2 regions of the Priestia sp. 3CA3 genome follow, and region 2 is predicted to be linked to the other one. Evidence: a T-box and tRNA genes for the amino acid it is inferred to sense, from the RefSeq annotation. Region 2 holds a T-box; the other holds one or more tRNA genes.

Region 1 (5,927 bases), on a different contig from region 2:
AAATATGATTGGAGAACGAAATTTGAAAGAAAAATTAATGATTGTTTCATTAGGCTTATTGCCTTTAATCATGGTGCTGGGAAATTCCATGCTCATTCCTCTGCTGCCAAGCATTCAAAAGTCACTTCACTTAAGTGGAGTCCAAACCAGTTTGATACTGAGTGTATTTTCTATTCCGGCTGCATTGTGTATTCCTGCGGTAGGAATTTTATCAGATCGATATGGACGTAAAAAATTAATTATGTATTCCCTCATCGTGATGATAATCGGTAGCCTTGTCGCTGCTAGTAGCGCTTTGGTCTCTTCTGGAAGCTTTGCTGTGTTGATGGCTGGAAGAGTGATTCAAGGGATTGGCGCTGCTGGTACTACAACGTTGGCAATGGCATTAACTGGAGATGTATTTACAGGGGAAAAAAGAGCAAAAGTCCTTGGGATTTTAGAAGTATATAATGGAGCTGGAAAAGTGGTTGCACCTATAATTGGAGCAACGGCGGCACTCGTTGTATGGTATGCCGCATTTTTTGTGTATCCTTTAGCTGCAGGTGCTGCTTTAGTAGGTATAGGCATGTATGTGAGAGAAGCGAAAACAGGTTCAGATTCAGTATCTGTTGGAGAGTATTTAAAGAGAGCCATTGGGATCGTCTATGATAAAAGAAAATCGCTTTTTCCTTTATTCTTTGTGGGGGGACTGGGGTTGTTTTTATTATTTGGCATTTTATATTACTTATCTTTTTTAATAGAGGAAACGTATCATATAGACGGTTTTTTCAAAGGAACCGCTTTTTTATTTCCTCTTGGCGCGATGACGCTCGTTTCTTATTGGACCGGTCAGCGAATCAAAACAGATGTAGTGCTCATGAAAAAATTGATGATAGTAGGAATGATTCTTTTATTCGTAATGTTTGGAGTATTAACGGTGATTTATACGCTTCCTGTGCTGATGTTTTGTTTGACAGTCGCCTTTGGCGGCTTAGGATTTGTTCTTCCTTGTATTAATATGATGATTACTTCAGCGGCTTCAGACGAAGAAAGAGGATTTATTGTATCCATTTATGGAACGGTGAGATTTTTAGGAGTAGCGTTGGGACCCGTTGTTTTTGAAGTGTGGATGCATACTGAAAGGCTGATGTTTATTTATAGCTTTAGTTTGCTCGCAGCAGGAGGTTTGTGGGTTTTGTATCAGTTGAAAATTTTTTCTTCTGCAATGGGGAGAAGAAAAGTTGTACAGAAATAAAGAGGCTGGGACAAAAGTATGTTAGTTGAAGAAGCTCCGAACAAATTTGATTCTTGATCAAGAATTAAATTCGTTCGGAGTTTTTCATTGGCAGGGTAAACATAGATTTTATGTATGTAGGTGCTTCTAGCGGTTGATTGGATTCATTTCGTTATGTTTCAATCGCTTTATTAGATTTTACCTTTTTTCTCATAGGAACCCTTGTGACGAGCAATAAGTAAATGAAGAACGTTCCTATCCAGTAAAGAGAGCTATGTGTTGCTAGAGACAAAGAAAAAGCTTCAAAAAGCGTATAAAGCAGCGTGAAGGCTACCGTACTATAAGCGCTCAGTGCCCATAGCTGTTTGAAAGGAAGCTGCTTCTTAGTGATGAGTCCAATCAGTTTTCCAAGATAAGCAAGGCAGGTAATAGAAAGGAAGTTTAGTCCAGATGTTAATACGTACAGTAAAAGCATAGCGATAGGGACAAGTATGTATAAAGAAAATTTTTGTTCGTGCAGCAAGTTTAACAGTTCATTTTTATCTTTATGATGCCAGTTTAGCAACTCATATGAATACGTTTGTGTTTGTGAATTAGTCGTGATATAAATTCCATCCTTTAAAAAACCAATTGCATGAGCAGGGGAATGAAACCGTTCAATAGACTGTGAGGGGTCTAAGATAAAAGCGGTACCGTTTACTTTTTTTGTGAAAGGTTGGCTTGACGTAAGCTGTGAATTTGAAATAGAAAAAGAAGAAACAGATTTCGGGAGATCTGTAGTCGCGGTATGATAGCCGTTTACAATTGTCAAAGTCATAAAGAAAAATGTAGGCAGCAAAGAAATGAATGTTAAAAACAGCACAAAGCCAATTGTTTTATTCGTATGCTCAAAGCGAAGCGACTTTATTTTTTGAAAGGAAGTAAAACTCCATGCTATCTTTTTCAGCATGCTCATTGTAAAGCCTCCTATTATTTAAAATTCTGATTATACCTTATTTTATAGCGGAAATTTAAGGTTTACAATAGGTTTTAGAAAACGTTACCAATTACAATGGTGCGATGGAGCGTTTTGTCAAAAGCATTTCTTTATATGTACAGATTTTGCTGTCATTGTTTTTGGGGGTTATTACGGGCAGTTTGAGGACTGTGCTGTTAATAGTGCAGTGGTACACTCGAAAATCGTTATCTGAAGATATATTCGAAAGTAAAATAAAGGAAGGTCTCGTGGTGCAAGGTCTTTCTTTATAGGAGTGGTTATTGTATGATAAATAGTAATAATAAAAAGGATAGGTGCGGGCATGGCTATTTTATGTTGGGCATTAGTTATCATTAGCTTTGTTGTATCGTTTGTTGGGTTGGTTTATCCCATCATCCCAAGCGTGCTATTTGTAGCGCTAGGATTTGTCATATACGGTTTATTTTATGATTTTAGCTCCTATAGCTGGTTATTTTGGGTGATACAAGGATTGTTAGTTGTCGCACTTTTTTTAGCAGACTATATCGCTAATATTATTGGTGTGAAAAAATTCGGAGGCACTAAAGCAGGCGTTTGGGGAAGTACAGTTGGATTGCTTGTGGGTCCGTTTGTTATTCCGGGATTTGGAATTATTTTAGGGCCGTTTATCGGAGCGATTGTAGGAGAACTGATTGTTCATCGGACCACAATTAGCAACGCAGTAAAAATTGGAGTAGGTTCGGTTATTGGCTTTTTTAGTGGCGCTATCTCAAAAGGATTTATTCAACTGTTGATGATTGCCTATTTTTTATACGCTGTTTTAAAATAATATATTGACTTTAGGCCAGAAACATGTTAAATTTTTAATGTCGCTAGTAAATGTTATATTGTTCCACAGTAGCTCAGTGGTAGAGCTATCGGCTGTTAACCGATCGGTCGTAGGTTCGAGTCCTACCTGTGGAGCCATGGCGGTGTAGCTCAGCTGGCTAGAGCGTACGGTTCATACCCGTGAGGTCGGGGGTTCGATCCCCTCCGCCGCTATTTTCCAATTTACGTTTGTGACATACATAATTCATATTGTTCCACAGTAGCTCAGTGGTAGAGCTATCGGCTGTTAACCGATCGGTCGTAGGTTCGAGTCCTACCTGTGGAGCCATGTGGACCCTTAGCTCAGCTGGTTAGAGCAGACGGCTCATAACCGTCCGGTCGCAGGTTCGAGTCCTGCAGGGTCCACCATTTATAGGGTTGGAGGAATACCCAAGTCCGGCTGAAGGGATCGGTCTTGAAAACCGACAGGGGTGTTAAAGCCCGCGGGGGTTCGAATCCCTCTTCCTCCGCCATACTATTGTCTATTCAAAGCTTCTTTTGAGAAAAAGAAGCTTTTTTTATGTTTAAAAGAATAGCGAATGGGAATTAGGTAAATATAAATCATGGATTAGGTACTTTTTATTTGAAAGAGTAGGGTAAATTTGCTAATCTAAACGTATATGGTGCTTTTGCGCCAAAATGCTTACATATTTTGAAGGAGGAATTATTCATGGCTTACAAATTACCAGAACTACCTTATGCATACGATGCACTGGAACCACATATCGACAAAGAAACAATGAATATTCACCACACAAAACATCACAACACATATGTTACAAACCTAAACGCTGCTGTTGAAGGCAAAGCGGATTTAGAAAGCAAAAGTATTGAAGAGTTAATTTCAAACTTAGATGCTGTTCCTGAAGATATCCGTACAGCAGTACGCAATAACGGTGGCGGTCATGCGAACCACTCATTATTTTGGACAATCCTTTGCCCTAACGGCGGCGGTGCTCCAACTGGTGAATTAGCAGACGCTATCGCTAGCAAATTCGGCAGCTTTGATCAATTCAAAGAAGAATTTGCAAATGCAGCTAAAACTCGCTTCGGTTCTGGCTGGGCTTGGTTAGTTGTAAACAACGGCGAATTAGAAGTAACAAGCACACCAAACCAAGATAGCCCATTAATGGAAGGCAAAACGCCAATTCTTGGTCTAGACGTTTGGGAGCACGCTTACTACTTAAATTATCAAAACCGCCGTCCAGATTACATTTCAGCATTCTTTAATGTTGTAAAATGGGACGAAGTTGCTAAGCGTTACGACGCTGCAAAATAAGCTGAAGACGTATTTAAGAGCCAGTAAAGTAATTATTACCTTTACTGGCTTTTTTGTTTTCCAATTCTTTTACATATCTCCTTTTCTTTTTCACACACTAGGTGTAGAAGAGAAAAGGAGTTTTTTGATATGCCTTTATTAAAAAAAGTAGTTGGAGATGTAGAAGTTAGTAAAGATTTACTTTTGCTTTTAATTATAGGCGGTCTTTATGCCTTGGCTATTTCAATTTCCAATTCGTTTGTTAACATTTATCTGTGGAAACAATCAGGCGAATTTTCGGATCTCGCTATTTATAATTTAGCGGTAGTGGTGCTTCAGCCGCTTACGTTTATTTTAGCAGGTAAATGGGCCAAACGAATTGACCGGGTTGTGGTTTTAAGGTTAGGCGTATCTTTTTTAGCTGTTTTTTATATCGCTGTATTAGTCAGTGGAGCTAACGCAGCCGAGTATTTAGTATTGCTTGGTGGACTGCTGGGTATAGGATATGGCTTTTATTGGCTAGCTTTTAATGTGCTAACCTTTGAAATTACAGAACCTGATACAAGAGACTTTTTTAACGGATTTTTAGGGATCTTAAACTCTTTTGCAGGGATGATTGGTCCTTTAGGAGCGGGCTTTGTTATTTCCGCTTTGTATGAATCACTTGGGTATAAAATTGTGTTTGGTGTATCTCTGCTATTGTTTGTCGGTGCCGTTGTGCTTAGTTTTTTTATTACAAGACGCGCAGCTGAAGGAGTATACAAATTTAAAGAAGTGTGGGCTGAACGAAAAGTCAACAAAGACTGGAATCGAATATTACAGGCTCATTTCTTTCAAGGATTGCGTGAAGGTACGTTCATTTTTGTCGTATCCGTCATGGTATTTATTACGACGGGAAGTGAATTAGCTTTAGGAACTTATGGACTGGTGAATTCAGCGGTGGCGTTTGTAGGATACTATGTAGCCTCAAGATTTATTAAGCAAAAAAATCGCCTTCGATTTATTTTCACCGGGGGCCTCCTTCTCTATGGAGCAGTCTTTTTGCTTATCTTTAACTTATCGTATCCAAAGTTAATTATATATGCTGTTTGTATTGCCATTGCCTATCCTATTTTGTTGGTTCCATTCATTTCTCTAACGTACGATGTGATTGGACGAGCAAAGGACGTTGTTTCAAAAAGAATCGAATACATTGTTGTCAGAGAAGTATTTCTGAATATTGGGCGCGTTGTTTCCATATCTTTATTTTTAATAGCCGTACTATTTTTTGATGAAGCAAAAAGTATTCCCGTTTTATTAGCTATTGTTGGAGCAGGGCATACGATCATTTATTTTTGTGTAAGACATATCTCACAGCCTCTGCACAAAAAAGAAACGACTGTTACTCCTCCAGTATTAAATGAAGGAGACGGAGAGTCTCCAGCTTAGAGTATTATCAGCTCCTTCATTTGTACTATGGAAAATGCCTCGCTTTTCTTTTAGAATAAATACGTTGTGTAAATAGGCACCTGCCAGGTGTCTATTTATTTGCTAAATGTCTGATTTTATGGTGTTATGGTATATATGTTTTATAAAGTGTAGGTGTTGGTATGAAAAAGAAAAAAAGAAGAAAAAGTCATGTGCCTTTTCGTGTG
Region 2 (5,927 bases):
GGAATCCTTACAAACCGTGACTTGCGTTTCATCCAAGATTATTCAATGCAAATTGCTGATGTAATGACAAAAGAAGAATTAGTTACTGCTCCAGTAGGAACGACTTTAGAAGAAGCAGAGAAAATTCTACAGCAATACAAAATTGAAAAGTTACCTCTTGTAGATGACAATGGCGTATTAAAAGGCCTTATCACAATTAAAGACATTGAAAAAGTAATTGAGTTTCCAAATGCAGCTAAAGATCAACAAGGTCGATTATTAGTTGGAGCAGCTGTTGGCGTAACAGCTGATTCAAATGTTCGTATCGAAAAATTAGTACAAGCTGGCGTTGATGTTATCGTTATTGATACAGCGCATGGACATTCACAAGGCGTTTTAGATACAGTGCGCAGCATTCGCGAGGCATATCCAGAATTAAATATTATTGCTGGTAACGTAGCAACGGCTGAAGGTACAAAAGCATTAATTGAAGCTGGAGCAAACGTAGTAAAAGTAGGAATTGGACCTGGTTCAATTTGTACAACTCGTGTTGTCGCTGGTGTAGGCGTTCCACAAATTACGGCAGTATATGACTGTGCAACTGAAGCTCGTAAGCACGGGGTAGCTATTATTGCAGATGGCGGTATTAAGTACTCTGGAGATATCGTAAAAGCACTTGCAGCTGGTGGACATACAGTAATGCTAGGAAGCCTTCTAGCAGGAACGACAGAAAGCCCTGGCGAAACAGAAATCTACCAAGGAAGACGCTTTAAAGTGTATCGTGGAATGGGCTCTGTGGGAGCTATGGAAAAAGGAAGTAAAGATCGATACTTCCAAGAAGATAATAAAAAATTAGTTCCAGAAGGTATCGAAGGCCGTTTGCCTTACAAAGGACCTGTAGCAGATACTTTATATCAAATGATTGGTGGTTTACGCGCAGGAATGGGTTACTGTGGTTCAGCTAACTTAGAAGCGTTACGTGAACAGGCACAATTCATCCGTATGACTGGAGCAGGCTTAAGAGAAAGTCACCCACATGATGTACAAATTACAAAAGAATCTCCTAACTATTCTATGAGATAATCATGAATGTGTAAAAAACACGTTTCCTTAATAGGGAAACGTGTTTTTTATGTCATTAATCATGAATGTAACAGTACTTCTTTATCTATTTTTTTAAATTTTAGTATGATAAAATTACATTTATGTGAGTTTACGTTTGGAGGGTATAGAGTGAGAAACGCAGTACAGAAACAATTAATTTGTGTCATTGCTGTTATGTTAATGGCCAGCGTATTTTTTGTCTCTACACAAGCATCAGCTGCTTCTAAAACAGATGATATTGGCGTTGAAGCAGACGCAGCCATTTTAGTAGAGGCAAGTACGGGGAAAGTGCTATACGGGAAAAATACGGATGCTTTATTAGGTATTGCAAGCATGACAAAAATGATGACGGAATACCTAGTATTAGAATCCATAAAAGATAAGAAATTATCTTGGGATCAACGTGTGCCAGTTAGTAAATATGCAGCTAAAATTTCTCAGGATTATGGATTATCAAATGTACCATTAATCGAAAACCAAAAATATACGGTAAAAGAATTATATGATGCCATGGCTATTTATTCAGCTAATGGAGCAGCCATTGCTTTAGCTGAAGCTGTCAGTGGTTCTGAAGAAGGTTTCATTAAGTTAATGAATGAAACAGCAAAAAAATTAAATATGGGTGAATCAAAATTTGTCAATTCTACAGGTCTTTCTAATTCCTTGTTAAAAGGGATGTATCCAAAAGGAACAAAGGAAGAAGATGAGAACCTCCTATCTGCTCGGGCAGTTGCTACTCTTGCTTATCACTTGATTCATGATTATCCAGAATCTTTGGAAGTAGCCAAAACTCCTTCCAAGATGTTTAGACAAGGGCAACAAGGCGAAACAAAAATGAACAATTGGAATAAGATGCTCCCTGGTTTTTCAGCTGCATACAGCGGCGTAGACGGCTTAAAAACTGGTCATACAGATTTTGCAGGTCAATGTTTCACTGGAACTGCAGAGCGTAACGGGGTAAGATACATAACAGTTGTAATGAATGCCAAGGAAAACGGCAAGTCTACAGAAGCTGCTCGTTTTTCTCAAACGAAAAAGATATTGGATTATGCTTTTAGTCATTTTCAGTTAAAAGAAGTAGTGCCTGCTAACGGCGAGATTAAAGGGCATGAAACAATTGATGTTGCTAAAGGAAAATCAAAAGAAGCTTCCGTTTCTCCAAAGAATTCGGTAAAAATTATTACCGAAAAAGGTCAAAAAGATCATACTAAAATCAACTTTAAGTTAAACGATAAAGTTATGAACGATCAAAAAGTTGTTGCTCCTATTAAAAAAGGAGAAACAGTTGCTTATGTAAGTGCAACAAACAGCAATCTTAAAGATCTAGGCTATGTAGGAGGCCAAACTACAGATAGCATGACGCCGGTCGTGACAAACGAATCTGTTGAAAAAGCTGGATGGTTCTCTCTCGCTATCCGCAGTATTGGTAACTTCTTCAGCGATATTTGGATGAATGCTGCAGATACAGTGAATAACTGGTTTTAATGATAACTCAAGAGAAAGAAGAGATACTACAAGGGAGTATCTCTTTTTTTATTTTTAGATTTGTTTGTATATAATCTATAAATTAGATAGGAATTTTCCGAAAAATACGGTAAAATAGACACTAAGTTTTGAATTTTGTATATACACTAAAAATTATTGTGAAACACTTGATACAGGAGGAAGACAAACATGAATAACATTACAGGTACTGATCGTGTAAAACGAGGAATGGCGGAAATGCAAAAAGGTGGCGTTATCATGGACGTGATCAACGCAGAGCAAGCAAAAATTGCAGAAGCAGCAGGCGCTGTTGCCGTTATGGCATTAGAGCGTGTTCCAGCTGATATCCGTGCAGCAGGCGGCGTGTCTCGTATGGCAGACCCAACAATTGTTGAAGAAGTGATGAATGCTGTGTCCATTCCAGTTATGGCAAAAGCTCGTATTGGCCATATTGTTGAAGCACGCGTGCTAGAAGCGATGGGTGTAGACTACATCGATGAAAGTGAAGTGTTGACTCCAGCTGATGAGGAGTTTCATTTAAATAAAAATACATTTACGGTTCCATTTGTGTGCGGTTGTCGTGATCTTGGTGAAGCATCCCGCCGTATTGCTGAAGGAGCTGCAATGCTTCGTACAAAAGGCGAACCAGGGACAGGAAACATCGTGGAAGCAGTGCGTCATATGCGCCAAGTAAACGCTCAAGTACGTAAAGTTGTGGGCATGGACGAAGATGAGTTAATGACAGAGGCAAAACTATTAGGCGCGCCTTATGAGCTATTACTACAAATTAAACGTGAAGGTCGCCTACCGGTTGTAAACTTTGCAGCGGGCGGTGTAGCAACACCAGCAGACGCAGCGTTAATGATGCAGCTTGGAGCAGACGGTGTGTTCGTTGGTTCAGGAATTTTTAAATCCGACAACCCTGAAAAATTTGCTCGAGCAATCGTTGAGGCAACAACGCATTATCAAGATTATGAACTCATTGCAAACTTGTCAAAAGGATTAGGAAGTGCAATGAAAGGAATTGAAATTTCATCATTATTACCAGAAAACCGCATGCAAGAGCGTGGATGGTAATTTAAAGGGAGTTTTGACAAAATGGTAAAAGTAGGCGTGTTAGGATTACAAGGTGCCTTTCGCGAGCATGCACAAGCATTAGAAGCAGCAGGCGCTGAAGCCATTATCATTAAAAAAGTTGAACAGCTAGACGAAATAGATGGTTTAATCCTACCGGGCGGCGAAAGCACAGCGATGCGTCGTCTGATTGACAAGTATGACTTTATGGAACCTCTTCGCCAGTTTGCACAAGCAGGTAAACCGGTGTTTGGTACGTGTGCGGGTTTAATTTTACTTGCAGGACAAGTTGTTGACCGTGAAGAGCCCCATTTAGGTGTTATGGATATTACGGTAGCTCGAAATTCATTTGGGCGCCAACGAGATAGCTTTGAAGCTGCTCTAAATATTAAAGATATTGGTGAAGATTTTATAGGCGTATTTATCCGTGCTCCGCATATTGTAGAAGTAGGAGAAAACGTTGAAGTCTTGGCAATGCATAACGACCGAATTGTTGCAGCAAGACAAGGTCAATTCTTGGGATGTTCGTTTCATCCAGAATTAACAGATGATGCTCGCATGGCTCAGTATTTTGTAGCAATGGTTGAAGAAGCTTCGAAAAAACCTGTATAAATGAATTGCATCTTGTAAAGACTTGTAGTACATTATGATTAATAAAAATGATATTGGTATAAAGCGTTGATAGGAAATAGTAATAAGATTTTTGATTTCAAGAGAGTCGATGGCTGGTGTGAATCGATAATCAATTCTTATGAATCCGTCCTGGAGCAAGCTGTCGAAAAAGTAGTAGGCAGTTTCGGTTCATCCGTTATCTGGTTTAAGAGGAAGGCTTATTTTAGCTTTCAATTAGGGTGGCAACGCGGGTAAACTCTCGTCCCTTTCATAGGGATGAGAGTTTTTATTTTGCCCTTTTATACTAAAGGAGGTACTCAGTATGTTAGATTTAAAATTTTTACGTGCTAATTTTAATGAAGTAAAAGAAAAGCTCAAGTTTCGTGGTGAGGACTTAACGGACTTAGGTCGCTTTGAAGAGTTAGATGCAAAACGCCGTGAGCTAATTGCTCAAACAGAAGAGTTAAAAAGCAAGCGAAATGAAGTATCACAGCAAATTGCACAATTGAAACGTGAAAAACAAGATGCTGATCATTTAATCGTCGAAATGCGTGAAGTAGGAGACCGCGTAAAGCAATTGGATGAAGAGCTTCGCAGCGTTGAAGAAGAGTTAGAGCTATTGCTGCTTTCAATTCCTAACGTTCCACATGAAAGTACGCCTGTAGGTGAAACTGAAGATGATAACGTAGAAGTTCGCAAATGGGGAGAAATTAAACAATTTGATTTTGAACCAAAACCGCATTGGGATTTAGGAACAGATTTAAATATTTTAGATTTTGAAAGAGCTTCGAAAGTAACGGGAAGCCGCTTTGTATTTTATAAAGGGTTAGGTGCAAGATTAGAACGTGCTCTTATTAACTTTATGATGGATTTACATATGGATGAGCATGGTTATGAAGAAATCCTTCCTCCATATATGGTGAATCGTACAAGTATGACAGGAACAGGGCAGCTTCCTAAATTTGAAGAAGATGCATTTAAAATTAAAGAAGAAGATTATTTCTTAATTCCTACAGCTGAAGTACCAGTTACAAATTTACATCGTGATGAAATTTTAAGCGGAGATCAGCTTCCAATTGCTTATACAGCGTATAGTGCTTGCTTCCGCTCAGAAGCAGGCTCTGCAGGAAGAGATACACGTGGGCTTATTCGTCAGCATCAGTTTAATAAAGTAGAACTTGTTCGCTTTGTTAAGCCAGAAGATTCTTATGATGAATTAGAAAAATTAACGGGCCATGCTGAAAAGGTTCTTCAACTATTAGGTTTACCTTACCGAGTTCTAAGCATGTGTACAGCTGACTTAGGTTTCACAGCAGCCAAAAAGTATGATATTGAAGTTTGGATTCCAAGTTATGAAACTTATCGTGAAATTTCTTCTTGTTCAAACTTTGAAAGCTTCCAAGCTCGCCGTGCTAATATTCGCTTCCGCCGTGATACAAAAGCAAAACCAGAACATGTTCATACACTAAATGGTTCTGGCTTAGCAATTGGCCGTACGGTAGCTGCAATTTTAGAAAACTACCAGCAGGAAGATGGATCAATTCAAATTCCAGAAGTGCTGCGTCCATATATGGGAAATAAAGAAGTTATTTCTAAATAAAAGTAGAAGATGTTCATTAAATTAATTTTTAATGAACATCTTTTTTTAAAAAATTAATAAAAGAGTTGACTTC

What was found. A T-box is a leader RNA that pairs with one kind of tRNA and senses whether it is charged. The one in region 2 lies ahead of serS (serine--tRNA ligase), so its partner is inferred to be a tRNA-Ser.
Region 1: it encodes a tRNA-Ser, which carries the amino acid that the T-box ahead of serS (serine--tRNA ligase) is inferred to sense. The anticodon was not compared.

What each region holds. Positions count from the first base shown of each region.
Region 1 is NZ_JBXENJ010000001.1:375,175-381,101, forward strand. Features, by position in the region: gene AC1VNJ_RS01890 (MFS transporter) at 23-1,234, shown strand; gene AC1VNJ_RS01895 (DUF1189 domain-containing protein) at 1,386-2,168, opposite strand; gene AC1VNJ_RS01900 (DUF456 domain-containing protein) at 2,512-2,997, shown strand; tRNA gene AC1VNJ_RS01905 (tRNA-Asn) at 3,060-3,134, shown strand; tRNA gene AC1VNJ_RS01910 (tRNA-Met) at 3,136-3,209, shown strand; tRNA gene AC1VNJ_RS01915 (tRNA-Asn) at 3,250-3,324, shown strand; tRNA gene AC1VNJ_RS01920 (tRNA-Ile) at 3,328-3,404, shown strand; tRNA gene AC1VNJ_RS01925 (tRNA-Ser) at 3,416-3,508, shown strand; gene sodA (superoxide dismutase SodA) at 3,706-4,314, shown strand; gene AC1VNJ_RS01935 (MFS transporter) at 4,444-5,721, shown strand; gene AC1VNJ_RS01940 (peptidoglycan D,D-transpeptidase FtsI family protein) at 5,883-5,927, shown strand, end outside.
Region 2 is NZ_JBXENJ010000027.1:1,475-7,401, forward strand. Features, by position in the region: gene guaB (IMP dehydrogenase) at 1-1,062, shown strand, start outside; gene AC1VNJ_RS26445 (serine hydrolase) at 1,213-2,568, shown strand; gene pdxS (pyridoxal 5'-phosphate synthase lyase subunit PdxS) at 2,758-3,645, shown strand; gene pdxT (pyridoxal 5'-phosphate synthase glutaminase subunit PdxT) at 3,667-4,254, shown strand; T-box leader at 4,312-4,524, shown strand; gene serS (serine--tRNA ligase) at 4,577-5,854, shown strand.